DNA from 3 places in the Bacillus sp. V33-4 genome. Region 1 is predicted to be linked to each of the others. Evidence: riboswitches for the same ligand, from Rfam matches in the RefSeq annotation. Region 1 holds a riboswitch; each other region holds the start of a gene.
What was found. A riboswitch is a leader RNA that binds a small molecule or an ion and turns the genes downstream of it on or off. The one in region 1 is predicted to bind S-adenosylmethionine.

Region 2: it holds a riboswitch for S-adenosylmethionine, as region 1 does, so the genes downstream of both, CVD23_RS07660 (5-methyltetrahydropteroyltriglutamate--homocysteine S-methyltransferase) here and CVD23_RS09860 (O-acetylhomoserine aminocarboxypropyltransferase/cysteine synthase family protein) in region 1, are expected to answer to the same signal.
Region 3: it holds a riboswitch for S-adenosylmethionine, as region 1 does, so the genes downstream of both, CVD23_RS10735 (uroporphyrinogen decarboxylase family protein) here and CVD23_RS09860 (O-acetylhomoserine aminocarboxypropyltransferase/cysteine synthase family protein) in region 1, are expected to answer to the same signal.

The regions. Positions count from the first base shown of each region.
Region 1 is NZ_PGVC01000024.1:114,719-121,132, reverse strand. It holds gene CVD23_RS09895 (acyl-CoA dehydrogenase family protein) at 1-794, shown strand, start outside; gene CVD23_RS09890 (arsenate reductase family protein) at 1,035-1,391, shown strand; gene gcvH (glycine cleavage system protein GcvH) at 1,496-1,879, shown strand; gene CVD23_RS09880 (toprim domain-containing protein) at 2,060-2,416, shown strand; gene CVD23_RS09875 (thioredoxin family protein) at 2,426-2,740, shown strand; gene CVD23_RS09870 (MFS transporter) at 2,904-4,175, shown strand; gene CVD23_RS09865 (hypothetical protein) at 4,332-4,700, shown strand; SAM riboswitch class I at 4,763-4,889, shown strand; gene CVD23_RS09860 (O-acetylhomoserine aminocarboxypropyltransferase/cysteine synthase family protein) at 5,014-6,330, shown strand.
Region 2 is NZ_PGVC01000019.1:51,286-57,699, reverse strand. It holds partial or broken gene CVD23_RS22830 (DinB family protein) at 511-692, shown strand; gene CVD23_RS22825 (DinB family protein) at 731-955, shown strand; SAM riboswitch class I at 1,243-1,352, shown strand; gene CVD23_RS07660 (5-methyltetrahydropteroyltriglutamate--homocysteine S-methyltransferase) at 1,427-2,566, shown strand; gene CVD23_RS07655 (autorepressor SdpR family transcription factor) at 2,879-3,157, shown strand; gene CVD23_RS07650 (hypothetical protein) at 3,150-3,761, shown strand; gene CVD23_RS07645 (hypothetical protein) at 3,904-4,089, shown strand; gene CVD23_RS07640 (DUF1572 family protein) at 4,139-4,462, shown strand; gene CVD23_RS07635 (transporter substrate-binding protein) at 4,847-6,414, opposite strand, start outside.
Region 3 is NZ_PGVC01000027.1:39,454-45,867, forward strand. It holds gene CVD23_RS10710 (hypothetical protein) at 1-82, opposite strand, end outside; gene CVD23_RS10715 (DegV family protein) at 419-1,243, shown strand; gene CVD23_RS10720 (VOC family protein) at 1,335-2,099, opposite strand; gene proC (pyrroline-5-carboxylate reductase) at 2,096-2,908, opposite strand; gene CVD23_RS10730 (MetQ/NlpA family ABC transporter substrate-binding protein) at 2,925-3,758, opposite strand; gene CVD23_RS10735 (uroporphyrinogen decarboxylase family protein) at 3,755-4,789, opposite strand; SAM riboswitch class I at 4,867-4,976, opposite strand; gene CVD23_RS10740 (prolyl oligopeptidase family serine peptidase) at 5,119-5,796, opposite strand; gene CVD23_RS10745 (ABC transporter ATP-binding protein) at 5,949-6,414, opposite strand, start outside.

The DNA of each region.
Region 1 (6,414 bases):
ACAGGATGAGCCGGCTGACCGACGCGGAAGCTAACGATGGAAAAGAAAATGCAAAAGCGATTGCTGAATATGCGATCGAATGTTCATTAAATAAATTTTTTGCAAGTGAAGTATTGGATTATATTGCTGATGAAGGTGTGCAGATTCATGGCGGATACGGTTTCATGGCCGAGTATGAAATCGAAAGAATCTACCGTGACTCCCGTATCAACCGTATTTTTGAAGGAACGAATGAAATCAACCGTCTGCTCGTGCCGGGCACTTTCCTCCGTAAAGCATTAAAAGGAGAACTTCCGTTGCTTCAAAAAGCGCAAGCTTTACAGGAAGAGTTGATGATGCTAATGCCGGAAGAACCGGGCGATGAGCCATTGGCGCAGGAAAAATATTTGGTGAAAAATGCAAAGAAAATTGGCTTGTTGGCCGTTGGCCTCGCTGCACAAAAATTTGGAAAAGCGCTTGATAAAGAGCAGGAGATCCTCGCAAATATTGCCGATATAATTTCCAATGCCTATGCAATGGAATCGGTTGTTCTTCGTACAGAAAAAGCAATTGAAAGAGATGGTCTTGAGAAGAGCAAGCAAAAGCTGCTGTATACACAAATTTTCTGCCAGGAAGCTTTCAACGAAATTGAAAGCCATGCAAAAGAAACGTTGGTCGCTGTAGAGAAAGGCGATACGCTGCGCATGCTTGTATCAGCGCTTCGCAAATTTACACGCCATACACCGATAAATGTAATTGGCAAAAAACGTGAAGCATCTGAAAAATTAATCACAGCAGAACGGTTTGTCGTATAAAACGAACCAAAATTGGCCGGAAAAGTAAAAACCTTCCGGCCATTTTTTTGTTCGTTGAAAAATATTACTGTTTTATATTGCAGCGGAATCAGAAAAGCAGGAAGGCGGAGAAGAGTGTCGAATCATTATGTATGGACGTATCCGTTAGGAATTCACCTGAAATTATGGTACTATTCAAATGAATAACAGGAAGCATGTCAATAGAAAGAAATGGATAAGATTACATTGGGTGGTGGAAGCATGGCATTAACGTTTTATTGGTATCCTAAGTGCGGTACGTGCAGAAAAGCAAAGAAATGGCTCGAGGAACACGGGATAGCTTATGAAGAAGTACATATTGTAGAAAATTCTCCTTCCCGCACTGAGATCGAAAAGCTGTATCGAAACAGCGGACTCGATATTAAGAGGCTTTTTAACACGAGCGGGCAAAAATATCGCGAGCTTGGCTTAAAGGACAAAGTGAAAACAGCGTCAGAGGACGAGCTTCTTGATTTATTGGCAGCCGATGGCATGCTTATTAAACGTCCAATAGCGACAGATGGACAAAAGGTAACGATCGGGTTTAAAGAAGAAGATTACGAAAAAGCATGGCTTTAAGTTAGGTTAGTATTTGTTACCAGGCAAGGAAATGCTTTTACTTACCTGGTAAGAAAATCTATAATAGATTACCTAAGATTACAGGAACATATGGAGGGATATGAATGAATACACCAAACGAATTGCGTTATTCAGAAGAACATGAATGGGTTAAAGTGGAAGGCGAGAACGTCCGTGTTGGAATCACTGATTTTGCACAATCGGAACTGGGCGACATTGTTTTTGTTGAGCTTCCGGAAGTGGGAGATGAAGTGAAAGCTGATGAGCCATTTGGAAGCGTTGAGTCCGTAAAGACCGTTTCTGAGCTGTATGCACCAGTCAGCGGGACAGTTGTGGCAGTAAACGAAGATTTAAATGACAATCCTGAATTTGTCAATGAGTCACCATATGAAAAGGCATGGATGATTGTCGTGAAACCATCAGATTCCGGTGAAATTGACAACTTAATGAGTGCCGAACAATACGAAGAAATGACCAAAGAAGATTGAAAAATGCGCCTTGAGTGATCAAGGCGTTTTTTTATCATCTGGAATGCGTCGTTTTTGCATACGTTGTGAAAATAGGTAAAAATAAATTTAGCAATATGAATCACAGGTAGTACACCACCACAGTCTCGTCTGCATAAATTATCGTAATTACAGATATAACTCCAAACATAGGTGATCATAATGAACATTGATATTTTTGAGAAGGTTCTTATTGTTGAAGGGAAATCGGACAAAACAAAAGTGAAAAACATTTTAAAGGAACCTGTTGAGATTATTTGTACAAATGGCACAATCAGCTTAGCTAAGCTCGATGAATTAATTGAGCTGCTGTTTGAAAAGGATGTTTATATATTATTTGATTCGGATGCTGCAGGAGAAAGGCTTCGCAAACAATTTAAACGAGAAATGCCCCAGGCAGCACATCTCTATATTGACAGAATGTACCGGGAAGTAGCGACGGCTCCCGAACACCACTTGGCTACTGTTCTTCTCGGGGCCAATATTGATGTTCATTCTGAATACTTGGAAAGAGGATAAAATTGTACCATGAAGGAATGGACGCGCGAAGATATCGAAAAACAACTCGAGGCGGGCGGGCCGGCAGTCATCTACTTTTACACACCTTTATGCGGCACATGCCAGCTTGCCGGAAAAATGCTGGAAGTCGCGGCCATGCTGTTTAAAGAAGTGCCGATTGGACAGGCAAATTTGAACTTCGTTCCTGAGTTTTCTGAACTTCTTACGGTTGAAAGTGTACCATGTCTTGTCATATTCAAAGATGGCAAATTGCAAGAAAAACTGTATGCTTTTCATTCTGTCCCGTACTTAGTTGAAAAAATAACTGCTTCTCTAAAACATTGACCAGGGGTTAAGCTCCTGGTTTTTGTTTTGCATGGCTTGCGGCAAGATAACATGCCATATTTCTTTAAACTATTTTGAATCATTTTACTCGCAAATATTTACAGATTGATGCGAAAAGGATTATGATATTTAGGGATTCGAAATATTTAAGGGGCGAAGCTGGATGGCGTTATATATGGAATGGGCAAATCAATTTCGCAATTATAATCGCAATATTAAATTAGCGATTACAGCAAATATTTTCACCCAAATTGGCCTGGGTGTTTTCATGGTTATCTATAACTTTTATATTCGTGAGCTCGGCTATTCTGAACAGGTTAATGGACAGGTTATATCGATGACGGCTTTAGCTACGGCGTTGATCTTAATACCTGCGGGTCTTTTAAGTGATAAGCTCGGCAGAAAAAAAGTAATGCTGTTCGGGGCAATAACTTCCGGAATTGTTCTCCTGTCAAGAAGTGTTGTTGAACCGCAAACACTGCTCATTTTGTTTGCCTTTGCCACCGGACTCACGACTTCCTTTATACAAGTTTCCGGCATTCCGTGGCTGGCCGAAAACTCGAAGCCAGAGCAGCGTGTCCACCTTTTCAGCATGCATTTTGCCGTTATGACTGCAGCCAACGTAGTGGGAAACTTGCTTGGCGGTGTTTTTACTGATCTACTTTCCTTATTAATTGATCCGCTCACGAGCATCAGGGTGACCCTATTAATGGGTGGTGTCATTTACTTGTTGGGTGTTATACCGATTTTGCGGTTTCAGGAAAAACCGGAATTGCTTGTCCAGAAAAACGCTGTCAAAACAGCCGTTTTAAAAAAAGTGCAGCTAAAGTGGGACAGCTTAAAAGTAATTATTCTGTTCGCAGTTGCGCAACTGATTATCGGTGTCGGGGCAGGTTTAGTCATCCCGTATTTGAACTTATACTTTGCTGACCGTTTTTCTGCTTCAAATTCAGTAATCGGCCTGATTATTTCATTAGGCCAGGCTGCGACAGCAGTTGCCATGGTTATTGGTCCGTATGTTGTCAGAAGGCTTGGCGAGGTAAGGGCAGTCGTGGTTCTTCAATTGTTGTCACTGCCATTTTTGCTGCTCACCGCTTATACGGAACAGCTATGGCTGGCGGCGCTGGGGTTTTTGTTCAGGCAGGCGTTAATGAATGCTGGAAATCCAATCCAAATGTCCTTGATGATGTCCCATGTTGATGATTCGATGAAGGGGCTGGCGAATTCAGTCAATCAGATGGTTTTTAGCCTCGGCTGGGCCATCATGGGACCTGTGTCAACCGGCATTGTTATTAAATATGGGGAATACTGGGGATATGCCTTCGTCTTTTCAATTACGGCCGGACTCTATCTTATTGGCTCGACCTATTTCTTTATCGTCTTCAGGAGCATAAACCGCCCGGAAACGACAGCAGCTTCGGTAAAAACGGTCTAGAATCGAAAAAAGACATATTTCTCGGGAAATGAATTGGCAATGCCGAAATATGCAGCGGTATTGCTTTATTTAATTCAAAGTGTCGAACTTTTCACGCAGGGCTATTGAACAAGAAAGTCGAATGAATCAATATCGATTTGTAAAGAGGTGCCCGGAATGGAACAGCACTTAACTATTTTTATTGAAGAAATAAAAACTAGACGTCATACAGCCTGTTTACTTGAAGATAAGTCATTGACTATTTTGTTCTCTTCTGAAAAGATCGACACCTGCCTGCATATTAGTGACGGGGTCATCATTATCGTGAAAGATCATGTGGGTTCCCCCGATGCTAAAATAGCAGGGGAAGAACGATTGATCTGTTCGTTGCTTGCCGGGGAATTAAAGCTCAGGGAAGCTTCTGCAACTGGATTGAGCATAATCGCGCCATTTCGGATCATTCTTTTTCTTGAATCACTTTTCTTTTTAGGAAAACCATATAATCCAACTGTTTATGGGAGGATTTCGGACGCAGGAAACAGTTGACTAACCGGCAAAAGGCATGGTATCATCTGTTTAAATATTCCGACAAAAACGACAATTGAATATTCTTATCAAGAGAGGTGGAGGGACTGGCCCGACGAAGCCCGGCAACCGGTTAATAAACACGGTGCTAATTCCAGCAGAGCATGGATAAAGTTTAAAGCCAATGTAACTTGCTCTGGCAGATAAGAAGAGATGACCCCCCTCTTCTTTGAAAAGGGGGTTTTTCATTTCTTCTTTTAATGAATCCTGGTTTTCTCTGCCATAGGCAGCTTATTGTTAAAAGAAATCACTAAATAAAGAGGAGAGATGAAAAGTGAGTGAAAAGCAGCAAAAATATCGAATTGAAACAATTGGGGTTCATGGCGGGCTAAAACCTGACCCGATAACAGGTGCAAGGGCTGTGCCGATCTACCAAAACAATGCCTATCAATTTAAAAATACCGAGCATGCAGCAAACTTGTTTGCCCTAAAAGAAGAAGGATATATATACACAAGAATTCATAATCCAACCGTTACCGTTTTCGAGGAAAGAGTTGCGCAGCTCGAAGGCGGCATAGGCGCTCTTGCAGTATCGAGCGGTATGGCTGCGATTACGACAGCGATTTTAAATGTTGCCGAGGCTGGCGATGAAATTGTTGCATCTGCTAATCTTTATGGCGGCACCTATAATCTGTTCGCGGTCACTTTGCCGAAGTACGGGATAAAGGTAAAGCTCGTTGATTCCACAGACCCTAATGAAATTACACGGGCAATTACGGAAAAAACGAAGGCTGTCTTTGCAGAAACAATCGGAAACCCGAGCTTGAGAGTTTTGGATATTGAAGCTGTTGCAGAGGCAGCACATAGTGCTGGTGTTCCATTAATCATTGACAATACATTTGCTACACCGTATTTATGCAGGCCGATTGAGCACGGTGCGGATATTGTTATCCACTCGGCCACGAAATGGCTCGTCGGGAATGGGACCACTCTTGGCGGGATCATTGTAGATGGAGGGAAGTTTGATTGGAGCTCAGCTAAGTTCCCGGGTTTTAATGAGCCTGATTCAAGCTATCACGATCTTGTTTATAGTGAAGCATTGGGTCCAGCAGCGTTCATTGTTAAAGCGAGAGTCCAGCTTCTTCGCGATTTGGGACCGGCACTGAGCCCGCAAAACGCTTTTCAATTCACACTTGGATTGGAAACCCTTCATGTGAGAATGAAGGAGCATGTTGCCAACACGAAAATCATGATTGAGTATCTGGAAAACCACCCTGCAGTAAAATGGATTCTTTATCCGGGGCATAAAGCCCATCCTGATAAGAAATTAGCTGAAAAGTATTTGCCGAAAGGGGCAGGTTCTGTTGTCGTATTTGGAATCGAAGGAGGAAGAAAAGCTGGCGAAAAATTGATTAACTCTTTGTCATTATGGGCGCATGTTGCGAATGTCGGAGATGCGAAAAGCTTAATCATTCATCCAGCAAGCACGACCCACCAACAGCTTGATGCAGATGGACTGGCGGCAGCCGGTGTGCCAGAAGACCTTATTCGTGTATCGATTGGAATCGAAAATGCCGAAGATTTAATTGAAGATTTAGAACAAGCAATTGAAAAAGCAACAGGCATCATTTCAAGGACGGCCCATGTATAATTTTTAGACGATTTCAGCGGAAAAACTTTGTCGTTGACACTCTTTTTTATCCGTGATACGATATCACTCATAATTAAAAACTGC
Region 2 (6,414 bases), on a different contig from region 1:
TGATATCGATCAAACAAATTTAGCTGTTCAATTAAGAAGGGTGTCTTATGACATTGAGAAGGTCATAAAGATAGCACAAAAGAGAAGCATGCCAGATATCGACGCGTTGGAGTATGGATTAAGACATGCCATTTATCCATACAGTGGTATGCCTGTGAAGTAGGTCTTACATTTTTTGTTCATTCAATGGGGGGTGTTTGAGTTAACTCCAAAGTTATGCTTAAGGAATGGACACATTCGAACTTATGTACGAACTAAAAACAATAAGAAACCGAAAATGAGATTTATTCGTTAACCCCGTGGGTGTTAATCAAACGTTTGTTTAAAAATCAGGATTATATTAACCTGGTCAGAAAAACTATGTAAACGCAATAGAGGATATATGAATTACGCCATAACAATATATTAAAAATTAGGGGACACTATGAAAGATATTCGAGTGCTTATAGTCGATAATGGGGAGGGTATTAGGGGTTTTTCGGAAAAATATCTGGAACGGAGGGTACTCAAATGTTGTTATTATTCCGATACAATTGGCAGGTAAGAGAAGAATGGTTCGAATGGTGTGAGCAACTGTCTGAAAAAGGAGCTACAACGTCCAAGAGTCGGTGGAAAAGGAGGTATTTTGCAAACACTTTTTCATATAGTGGACGTGGAACAAGCGTGGATTAGAGGATTACAAGGAAAGCCTAAATTTCATTTTATTTATGAAGATTAATCCTCACTTAAATTGATAGAAGATTTATCCAACAATTGTGTACCCGAAGTTGAGGAGTATGTTGGGAATTGGTCAGAGGATAATGAAACTCTTAAATTAGACGGATTTACATATGCTGATGTGATTCGGCACGTAATCGCTCATGAAATTCACCATATTGGTCAGTTGTCAATTTGGTCAAGAGAGTTAGGTTTGAAACCTGTTTCTGCTAATCTAATTGGAAGAGGACTACATTGACACACTCTCTTTTTTATAAATGGGTACTTATCTATAAAAAAGTAAAGTTGATACGAGTCGCCTTTCATTTTTTCAGCAAACTGTTCTAAAGCTACGGATTTGTATGCAGTATGCTTGTCGGGTATTCGGATCAAAACTCTTGTACTGGCCGGAAAGCAGATTAACATATTAAACCGTGTTTGTGAACTGTACAACCAATTTTCTGATAAAATTTTCTGAAATCTATTGCTTTAAGTTATCTCTTTATATGATAATAGTGACAATTATTAAAATTTAATAGATTTTTTTCCTTATCAAGAGAGGTGGAGGGAATGGCCCTATGAAACCCGGCAACCGCTGTTTTTTCAAACAGAATGGTGCTAAGTCCTAAAGAACAAGTTGTTCTTAAAGATGAGGAGGAGATTGAGTATTCAAACTCTTCCTTTTATCAGGAAGATTTTTTTTATTTATATAGAGAGGAGTTTTTCTAGGATGCTAAACGACAGCACAAATTTGCGTAATTCTAATCAAACAGTTTTATCAGAAGAGGCACCGTTCAGGGCTGATCATGTTGGAAGTTTATTAAGGCCAGACAAAATTAAAAATGCCCGTTTGCAAAGAGCGGCTGGAGAAATTACATTGGAGCGGCTAAGAGAAGTAGAAAATGAGGAAATTGTGAGGATTGTCAATAAGCAAAAAGAGATAGGACTTCAAGCAGTGACAGATGGAGAGTTCCGCCGGGCATGGTGGCATTTTGACTTCCTTGAAAATTTGATTGGTGTGGAAGGTCACGATACAGACAGTGGTATACAATTTCATCAAACTCAAACAAAATCACACGCGATCAAAGTGACCGGAAAATTGGATTTTGGGCAGCATCCGATGCTCGAAGATTACAGATTTCTACAGAGCATAGCCGAAATGCATACCACTAAAATGACGATCCCAAGTCCGAGTATGCTCCACTTCCGCGGTGAAATAGAAAAAGATGCTTACAGCGATGATGAAGAGTTTTTCCATGATCTAGCCTTAACGTATAAGAAAGCGATCCAGTCATTCTATGATGCCGGCTGCAGATACTTACAGTTGGATGACACTTCGTGGGCGTATCTTTGTTCTGAAGAACAAAAAGAGCATATTCGGGCAAGAGGTTTGGATCCCGACTATCTTGCTGGTATGTATTTAAAAACAATTAATGATGCGGTATCAGCCAGGCCTGCAGATATGAAAATTACAATGCATATTTGCCGGGGTAATTTTCGTTCGACTTGGATTTCTTCTGGTGGATATGAGCCTGTAGCTGAACTACTATTTGACAGGCTTAATATTGACGGCTTCTTTTTGGAATATGACACTGACCGCGCAGGTGGCTTTGAACCATTACGTTTTGTGAAAAGACCTGATTTGAAGATCGTATTGGGATTGATAACATCTAAGTTCGGAGAATTGGAGAATGCGGAAGAAGTTAAACGCCGTATTGAAGAAGCCTCCCGTTTTGTCGATTTACATCAGCTGTGCCTGAGTCCGCAATGCGGTTTTGCCTCTACAGAAGAGGGTAATTTACTGACAGAAGAACAACAATGGGCAAAACTCCGCCATGTTGTGGAGATTGCTCAAGATGTTTGGAAGTAACTTCCTTGTCACAGAGACAGCAAAAACAGTTAATCTTAAAAAATTTCGACAGAACTTTAGGAAATGATGAAATGGAAGCGCAACTGAACAGATTACTTATTGGACTTCCCTAGATAGAAAACTATTGGAATAACAGCAATTTTCCCTTGATTGGCTACATGCCTTTCAAGGGTTTCTTTTTATCAGCATCTCACCTTTCCGGTGAAAGTGACTAACTGAATAATGTTATTGACATTCTAATTCCGTCGACTATAATTTAAGTAGTTAAGTAATTACTTAAATATTTAAGAGGGAGGTAAGTATTGATTGTCCATAAATGAGTTATTTAGAGCTTTATCTGATGAAAATAGAAGGAAAATATTAGACCTACTGCGAAAAGGAGATATGACTGCTGGAGATATTGCGAAACATTTTGATATGAGTAAGCCTGGAATATCACAACATTTGTCGGTTCTAAAAAATGCTGATTTAGTGTATGCCGTAAAAAAAGGACAGTATGTTTATTATTCTTTAAATTCAACTGTTTTCCAGGATGTTATGAAATGGATTATCCAATTTAATTCAAACTCTAAGGAGGAAAATCATGATTAAAAAAATTAGCATATGTGTTTTAACCATTTTATCTTTCATTGTAAGTATATATTTCTATGCCGCGAATTTTACCTTTGATGAAGCAAGGTATGGTCCAAGTGAAGTCATATTATATGTTATTCCGTTCACGATGGTTATGGTAAACAGCAACCTCTTTATCCTTCCAAAATTGATTAAACAACAAGGGTCATACTCTCGTTTTATAAATGGCCTTGAAAACATTTTTTTGTCACTGTCAATGATCCTATTTATGCTTCATTCTGGCTTGCTTCTTGTCTCAACAGGAACAGAAGTTAACTTGCTTCTACTAATTCCTATAAGCGTGGGAATTGTACTCATCACCACTGCCAACACACTTCCTAGATTCCAACTTGAATTAGATGGAAATTCCTCACCATTAACAAAATCAACTAGCCACGTATGGAATGTTGTAGTACGCCCATTTTCTTTTCCTTTGTTTGTCGGAGGTACTCTTATGTTATTTTCCGTGTTTCTCCCTGGGGCTCTGATGTTGATTGGTTTCTTCACGATACTTCTATGTACATTGTTTGCTTCTATATTTCGTGCGTATAGGGCATACCAAACACATGTAAATGATATATAAATAAATTTCATAAAGCATTTCTTTAACTGAAAAACGAACAATGTACTGAATCCTTCTGGTTTATTAAGACAATTTAATTCGTTGTTCGGTTTAGCTTATTACATTATGGAAATTCCTCATGTAAATATGGAGGAGGGTCTTTTTGAAAAAAGATAGTATTTGTCCAGAATGCGGATCGACCAAAACCAAAACTGGCGATTTTAAAGGTTATGGGGCCCTGTTTAAGAAAAACACCGTAATAACACACTCGCCAGTAGATGCTCATTTTTGTGTGAATTGTGGTTTTGTCTTATTTCTTAGAGTAAGAAACCCGGAAAAATTTATTTAATCATGTTGCACTGCCAGGCCGGAATAGGCAGGAAAAAGGGGGAAGGTTTGTGAATAATTTCGAACAAGAATATCTCTCGATAACAATAAACCAATTTAAACATTTTAAGGAGCGAGCGGAAAAGGCATTTAGTCAGCTATCAGAAGTACAATTACACAGGAAACCAAGTGAAGAATCGAATAACATCGCAATCATTATAAAACATTTGAGCGGCAATATGAGATTAAGATGGGTTGATTTTTTAACGACAGACGGAGAAGAGCCGTATAGAGACAGAGATGACGAATTTTGTGATAATGGAGAGTCTAAGAAAGATCTTTTATACAAGTGGGAAGAGGGATGGGATTTACAAAACACAAGTTCACCGAGCTAAATTGTTTTTTTTAGCTAAGCCTCTGATTGAATCATAGCTATTGCTAGAATCTACTTATCTCTCAGTTAAGACAGAAATTACGCCGGTGAAATCATACACCTTATCTCCAATAGCGGTGAGATGGATTGAAATTAAAATTGTATAAACTGCAATAACCCCTAGAAAAAACAGAAGAGCAGCCTTACTTTTTAGTTGTTAAAATGATAAATGTTTTTTAGGTGCACTCTTACACTTAGAAAGCTGAAGATCAATAATTTTACAACAGTTTCATTTGAATCCATTAATAGCAGGGGGAAAAAGTTGGAACGAACTTAGCGTTACTTTGGTTTTGAAATCAGCTTTAAGATATGGCTCTGCTTTTATCAATGCTGATTTGCAAGTTAATCATGAAGATTTAATTTTAATATCAAACTCTTTCAGTTTTCGGTAGAGTGTGCTTCTTGAAATTCCGAGAATTTTGGAGGCTTCTGTTAAGGTAGCTGTCTGGTTAACAGCTGTGATAATCGACTGTTTCGTCGACTCATTAAGTGATAACTCTGTTAAGGAGGTATGAGAATTATTTTTCACGAACAGATCGTCTGGGAGATGGTACGGTTGAATCATATCTTCAGGAATAGCTAATAAAAAGCTACGCTCCAAAATGTTACGAATCTCCCGGACATTTCCCGGCCACGGATAGGACAAAAGGATTTCCAAGGCTTTATTGCTGATCCGATTTGGCCCGTCCTGATATTCCTTCTGAAATTGAGCAAGAAATTTTTGCACTAATTCCAAAATGTCCTCCCTTCTGTCACGGAGTGCTGGTATATGAATGGATAGTACATTCAGCCGAAAATATAAGTCAGAACGGAACGATCCGTTAAAAGCAATTTCTTCTTTCAAGCTTTTGTTGGTAGCAGCGATGATCCGGACATCAATTGCGCGCTCTTTCGTATCCCCGATTCTGGTAATCTTACGCTGTTCAATCGTCCGCAGCAAAGCAGCCTGTTGTTCAATTGGCATATCACCAATCTCATCCAGGAATAACGTGCCCCCTTGTGCCATTTCAAACTTTCCAATTTTCCCCCCTTTTCTTGCCCCTGTAAAAGCTCCATCTACATAGCCAAACAATTCGCTTGCAATCAGATTTTCCGGTAACGCCGCTGTGTTTACAGCAATAAACGGTTTTTGGGCACGCAAACTTTGCTCGTGTATCGCACAGGCCAGGACTTCCTTTCCGACACCTGTTTCACCAAGAATAAGCACATTTGCATTAGAACGTGTGGCCACCTCTGCTATCTTTAATTGTTTTTGAAACGCTGCATTTTTCGTCACAATGGGCGAGAATATCACTTTTGCACCTTGAACGTGACGCTCATTGTATATTTTTTTTCGAAGTACAATCAATTCAAAAAACGACTCAATAAATTCCCTAATGATTGTGAAAGTATGCCTCAGTTCGTTTAATCTATTATTACTTATCACTTGTCCAGCTGTGATCTCAAGAATGTCACAAGCTTTTTGGTTAGCATAGACTATTTGTCCAATATTTGATATAAGCAGAACCGGCTCGTCTGAAATTTTCCCCCACTCCAGAATCATTGCTTGCCAATCGACTTTTGTTGGTTGTTTGTGCAATCCGTTTGTTTCCTCTAAAAAAAATGGACTGGCTTTGATCGTGTCTTTCGAGTCCCACACAATTGTAAACTGTCCATTTAGACAAACCCGGCCAATTCGGATTTTTCTGCTTAAATGATGATTGTTATCTATAGAGATGGTACCCTCCGGTGTTTCATAAGTTTTTCCTGATAAATAATCAAGAAGTGTTTGATAATATGTGCTTTGCGTTTCGGTGATCGATTCTAGCAAAAGCCTTACGCCGATGTACGTGTTGAGCATAACAGAGGAAATGACAGTGTCGCACCCAATAAATTTGTTGAACTCTTTAACAAATCGAATGTTATCCTCTGAAT
Region 3 (6,414 bases), on a different contig from region 1:
AAAATATTCCATAAGTTGAAGCAACCAACGATAAAACAAGTAATAATAAGGTCAGAATACTTATTGATTTTTTATATTTCATCACAAAGACCTCCTTCCTCTTGAAATTTTCAAAAATAATGCACCTTCGTGAATAACTTCACAAGTAAGCTTAAAAAAAGATAAGTTTATCTTTCGTTCCATTACCACCCCTTTGGTGCATAATAAATTTGTTGTTCTTAACTTTATTTTATCATCCTCGTAGCGAAATTTTCTTAACCAGGACACATGTCACAAAGGTTTCATACATTCATTATCAACGAGCGCCTGACCCTCACTTAAAAAAATTCAATAAAGGATTGAAGCTATAATTTATGGTGATAATCACAGACCTGTTATAGTTTAATTAAATATTCCATTTTTAGGGGTGTGATCAGAATTGATCAAAATTATTACGGACAGCTCGGCAGATTTGCCAAAGGAATTGTTAGACCGATACGACGTTGCTGTCGTTCCTTTAAAAATTCAATTAGAAAATGAAGAGTTTTTAGAAGGGATTAACTTAACGCCAAAAGAATTTTTCGTCAAAATGTTTTCTTCAAGCGAGCTTCCGAAAACATCACAGCCATCGCCTGCAGCTTTCGCAGAAGTCTTTAACAAATTTGAAGAAAACGTTGAACTGCTTTGCCTGACCATTTCCTCGGGTTTGAGCGGAACCTATCAATCAGCTCTTCTCGGCAAAGATATCTCCAACAGAAATGTAACGGTTTTCGATACACTGGCTGGCTCTTTATCTCATGGCCTCCAAGTTATCAGGGCTGCAGAACTTGCTGAAAAAGGTCATGCAATGGAAGAAATCATTGAAAACCTGGCAGAATACAGGAAAAACATGAACATTCTGATTCTCCTCGATACACTCGAAAACATCGTAAAAGGTGGACGCTTGAGCAGATTCCAGGGTTCTGTTGCGAAAATCCTTAATATTAAAGTGATTTTAGAGGGTATTAACGGCGTCGTAGAAATGAAGGAGAAAATTCGCGGCACGAAGAAATTTCATAAAAAAACAATCGAAATCATTAGCGAAAGGAAAGCAGATTTCTCGGATACCATTTTTGGGATTACGCACACTGGCAACGAAGATGATGCAGAACTGATGAGACAAGAAATCATTCAAAACTTTAATCCTAAAGACGTAATTGTGCATTATATGGGGGCCACCATGGGCACTTACGCAGGGAAAAATGGAATGATTATTTCTTTCTAGCACAGTATAGAAGAAGCAGGAAACCTATTGGTGTCCTGCTTTCTTCGCTCGTAAATGTCAAGTTCCGCTCATTAATCGTAACTTCATAAGATTAAAAAACGTATTCAGCTTCCCCGATTTTTATCGATTTGCCTTTCAAATCATTTGCGTCCGTGTTAAAAACAAGCTGTGTTAACTGATTGGCAGCCCCCTGTTTGAAAATAAACGACTTGCCGCTAATCCCAAGCGTTACAGAGGAATCGCCCGATTCGATAACTGACAGCCCGAATAGCATTTGCCAATGTGCCGCGACAGCAGCCGGGTCCTGCACGTGGAAAACCGCTTGATCGAGTGAAACATCACCGGCCGAATGGGGCTGGATAATCCCTGATGCTGTGAGATTTTCCAAACGATCTTCGTCGTTGCCTTTCCACTGGATCACAAATGGGTAGACAAGACCCTGAAAATCACCCTCAATCGTCATCATCCGCCATTCAATCAATTGGCCGAGCGTGTTTAAACGTTTTCCATCAATGATGGGTGACAGTTTTAACCCGTTTGCTTTCAATGTAGCAGCTGTATCTTCGATATCGTCGGTACGGATGGCAACGCGGCTGAAGGCTTCATTTGCCGGCAACATCTTGATTGCATCCTTGACGACCACGTTTGACGGATCGGCTTTGACGACTAATTCACGGTTTTCAATGGCCAAAAACTCTATATACGTCAAGCCAAAATAGCTGAGGGCATTGTATGTGCCCCACTGCTTATGCGAACCGCCTTTGAATGCAATCAGTCCGTTTTCTTTAAACGTTTCAATCGCGTTTTCCAGGTCGTTTACATAATGAACGGTATGGTCCCAATGTAACGTCGTCATTGCTGATGTCCTCCTAGTTCAGTTGTCCGCTTCACGGCTGCCAGGACACTTCGCTGCAATCCCGCCGCGAAGTCACTGTTGTTTAATTCATAGAGGGCATTGATCCCGACGCCGCCGGGTGAATTATTAATGTCCAACAATTGCCTCGGATGAAGTCCGCTATGCTTTAACATCGCGACAGCACCTGCGACATTTTCCAGAGCGACTTCCCAGGCTTGTTCCCTCGGTAATCCTGTAAGCACGCCGGCATCGGCCAATGATTCTATGAAATAATAAACGTAATTCGGTCCTGCCACGCCGAACCCTGTAAAAATGTCAATCAGTGATTCATCAAGATATTGCACTTTGCCAAACCCGTTTAGGAAGGTGTCAACTTGCTCTTTGGAAGCATAGTCATTCAATGCTGCACCGCTGTACCCTAACCCTGTATCAGTCAAGGTATTTGGGATACAACGGATGATTGGACGGTCAGATCCGAAGTAGCTGCCGAGTTTTTCAATCGTCACACCAGCAACGATTGATAAAATGGCCGCATCCGGTGCTGCAAATTGGCGGATAGTCCTGCCCAATCCGGCTAGGTCATCCTGTGGACGAACAGCAATAACGACCAGGTCGGCCTCAGCTACGGCAGTTTCTTGTGAAGCAGGGCATTGAATACCATATGATTCACAGAGAAGCAGGGCCCGACTTTCATTAATATCGGTAACGCTAATATCTCCAGCCGCCACTGTCTGGTTGGCCACAACAGCACGTATCATCGCTTCAGCCATTTGGCCTCCGCCGATAAAATGTATGCGTTTCTTTCCCATTTTACTCAAGTCCTTCCTAATTATTTTTCCATGCCTCCGGTAAAATGAAACCATCATATTTGCTTTCAGAATTGATATATTCTTCAAATTCACTCGATTCGTAAGCTGCTTTCAAGTCTTTTGCCCATTGTGTGTCTTTATCTTTCTTATTGATCGATACAATATTTCGGTGTTGTTTCGGAGTATTTTCAATCTTCAGCGCATCGGTAATTTTCTTGCCGGCATTGGCAATGTAGTTCCCATTCACTACACCATAATCTACATCCTCCAGCGATACCAAAATTTGAGCTGGATCCAATACTTCGAACTTAATTTCATACTGATCCGGTTCTACGCTGTTCAAGTTAAAATCAGTTATACCGGCATCGGATTTCACTTTTACCCAACCGAGTTCTTCCAAAATTCGTACAGCACGTTCCTGATTAACCGGGTCATTTGGCAGTGCCACTGTTGTACCATCTTTAACTTCATCAAGGGATGTGTGCTTTTTGGAGTATAAACCCTGCGGTGCACTTGGTATAAAGGCTATGCCCGTCATATCCATGTTTTTCTCTTCATTAATTCCCTCCATGTAGGCAGTACTTTGGAAAACACTCGCATCGATTGAGCCTTCCTGCATCGCCGGGTTTACCTGCATGTTTTGCGAAAATGTCTTAATATTGACTTTATACCCTTTTTCCTCAAGAATCGGTAAAATACCTTTGCGGAATTGGTCTTCATACGTTCCAACCCCAAAGCCGACGGTAATTTCCTTTTTATCTTCTGAAGCTGAATTTGTCTTCGATTCATTCCCGCACGCCGCCAGTACCAATACCATTCCTAATAAAACAGCAAAGATTAATTTTTTCATTCCATTGTCTCCTTTTTCAATACTGACTGTCGTAACTGTATTAAAGCTTCCTCCGTCACATTGACCGGAATCGAGCAATTTGGTGCTAAAATAAATGGTTGATTTGCCATAATGCTCAGAGCTTCCTCAGCTTGAACACGAATCCGGCCAATATCATTTGCCGCAAACAACGCGTGGTCGACACCACCTACTTTTGTCGCGTTCAATGCTGCATCGAGATCAGGATTGCCTGCCGCCTTCGTATCCCAGCTAATCCCATCAATTGGGTAGTCGTTAAACCGTTCGGGATGGGCATGTGCCCCGCAGGTGTGCAGGATTCGCTTCCCTTGTTGGGCCGCTTCCAGCACAATGAGATCATAAGGTCTGGAAAACTCATTGAAGGCAGCCTCCTCAAACATATCCGGGTTAGCAGTACCGGTTACAGCGTAGAAGATGCCATCTGCGCCGGCACGATTCAATTCTATTACATAATCCGCCAATGTCAGCGCAATTGCATGTAAGGCGCGATGAACACCGGTTCTTTGTTCTGACAATAATGCTGCAATGGTGACAGGATCTCCACTGCCATAGACCGTATCATTCACATAAGCCGACTGGCCAGCCAGGAATAACAGCACCGTTAATGGTGAAAAGATCGTTTGGACAAGCGGAGTATCAGGCAGCCCTTGACGAATTTGTTTTACAGCCTCCAATTGCTCTTTTAATGGCGTGGATTCTATAGCTTTTTTTTCACGAATATCCCAAACATCTGAAGCTTTTTGGATGACTGCGCGTGTTTGTTTCGGAAAAACCGATCTATAATCCTGAAAATCGTATGTATTTCCCCATGCTTCTGCATAATACGTTGCCCGCGGATTGATTTTGACCCAGTCCCAATCGAACTGCTTCGTAAAAGCAACGGTCGCTTCTGCTAAGTCTTTAGCATTCTGTTCTTTGTCTAAAATATGGCGCCAGCCGCTGACTATTGGGCGGTCTGCCCGTTCACCGGACAATAAAGCTGCAAAACGTTGTTTCTTGTTCCATTCGCCCACTACTATATACCCTCCTTTTCCGCAGTAAAAAACCCTTCTTAAATCATTAAGAAGAGTAAGATGTCCTGCAAAGACGCCTCTTATCTTCCAAGCCTTGTGCTTGTTGGAATTAGCACAGTACTCCCTTAAAAAGAGTCCGCTGCCGAGGTTTCACCGGGCCAAATCCCTTCACCTCTCTAGATAAGAAAACCAAGTAATTTAATAAGATTAATAAGATAATAGCACTTGAGAAATAAACCGTCAATTGAATAACTTCATAATTTCATAAGTTCGAAACTTTGCCACAAATAAGTTTGTATTGCGAAACAATTCCAAAATAGACTTGCTCCTCATGAATGGAGCTTGCTTTGACTGAGCAGCCACTCGAAAAATTCCGGGTTGTTATACGTTTCCGTCCATGAATCATGCTTTGCATCTGGATAGACCGAAAACTTTACATTCCCTCCAGCTGCTTGAAGAGCAGCCACCATCTGTTCCGTCTCTTCAATTGGAATGATATCATCCTTCGCGCCATGAAAAGTCCAAACAGGGACATCTTTTAATCGATGAACGTTTTCTGCCGATCCGCCCCCGCATATGGGTGCTACCGCCGCAAACCTTTCAGGATTCTGGATCGCAAGCTCCCATGTACCATAACCGCCCATACTTAAGCCGGTTAGATAAATTCTGCTCTCATCAACCCGGTATTTTTGAATCGTCTGATCCAGCAAATTGATAACAGCATCCAACTCTAACAGCCAGTTCGAATATCGGTCCACATAATTGGGGCACTGCGGTGACAAAAGAATAAATGGTAGTTCCTTAGTCTCTGCCAGCTTCGGTAGCCCATTCCTTTTAAGAAACTCTACATTATTGCCACGCTCTCCGACTCCATGAAGAAATAGGACAAGCGGATAAGCCTTCTCCTGGTCAAAATGGTAGTCTTCCGGCAAATGTAATAGATAATCTAAGTTGACTTGTTTTCTTACGGTAATTTCTTTTTGAAATCGACCAGCTGTTTGCTTCATGTTAATCCTCTCTTCTTGAAAAAATAAAGTGTAAAGCTGCCTAATAGAATAGACAGCCCAGTAATAATTCTGATTGTTTCCACTTTATCACATTACATCTCTTTTCCGAAACAAAGTCAGCTTACCTGAAAACTGAGCTCCAAAAGTGCAGATCAAATGGATATCGCTGTTTCCTTCACACCAATGTTTACTTTCAAGCTAACCTTATCTCCAGGAATAAAGCGTTTATTAAAAACTGATGAATATACACTAAACGTTTGATCATTCACTAATACACTATAATGAATTTCATTTCCCTGAAACTGGGCGAAAAGAATTTCTCCCGTTACTTCGCCTCGTTCCGCTTCGGTGACTACCCATTGTTCGGGCCTGATCGGGTATAGATGTTGCTTTTTGAGTTCGACCGAAGTTCCCATATCCGGCCAGCTGACATGCGGAAAACCATCAGGAATAAAGGTATCGATATTGATCCATTTTCCGGTTATTAAATTGCTTTTTCCAACAAAAGTGGAAACAAACACAGTTCTGGGTTTCGTATAAATAGCTTCCGGCGGGTCAACTTGCTCAATTTCACCTTTATTCATGACCACAATTCTGTCCGACATAGCGAGAGCCTCA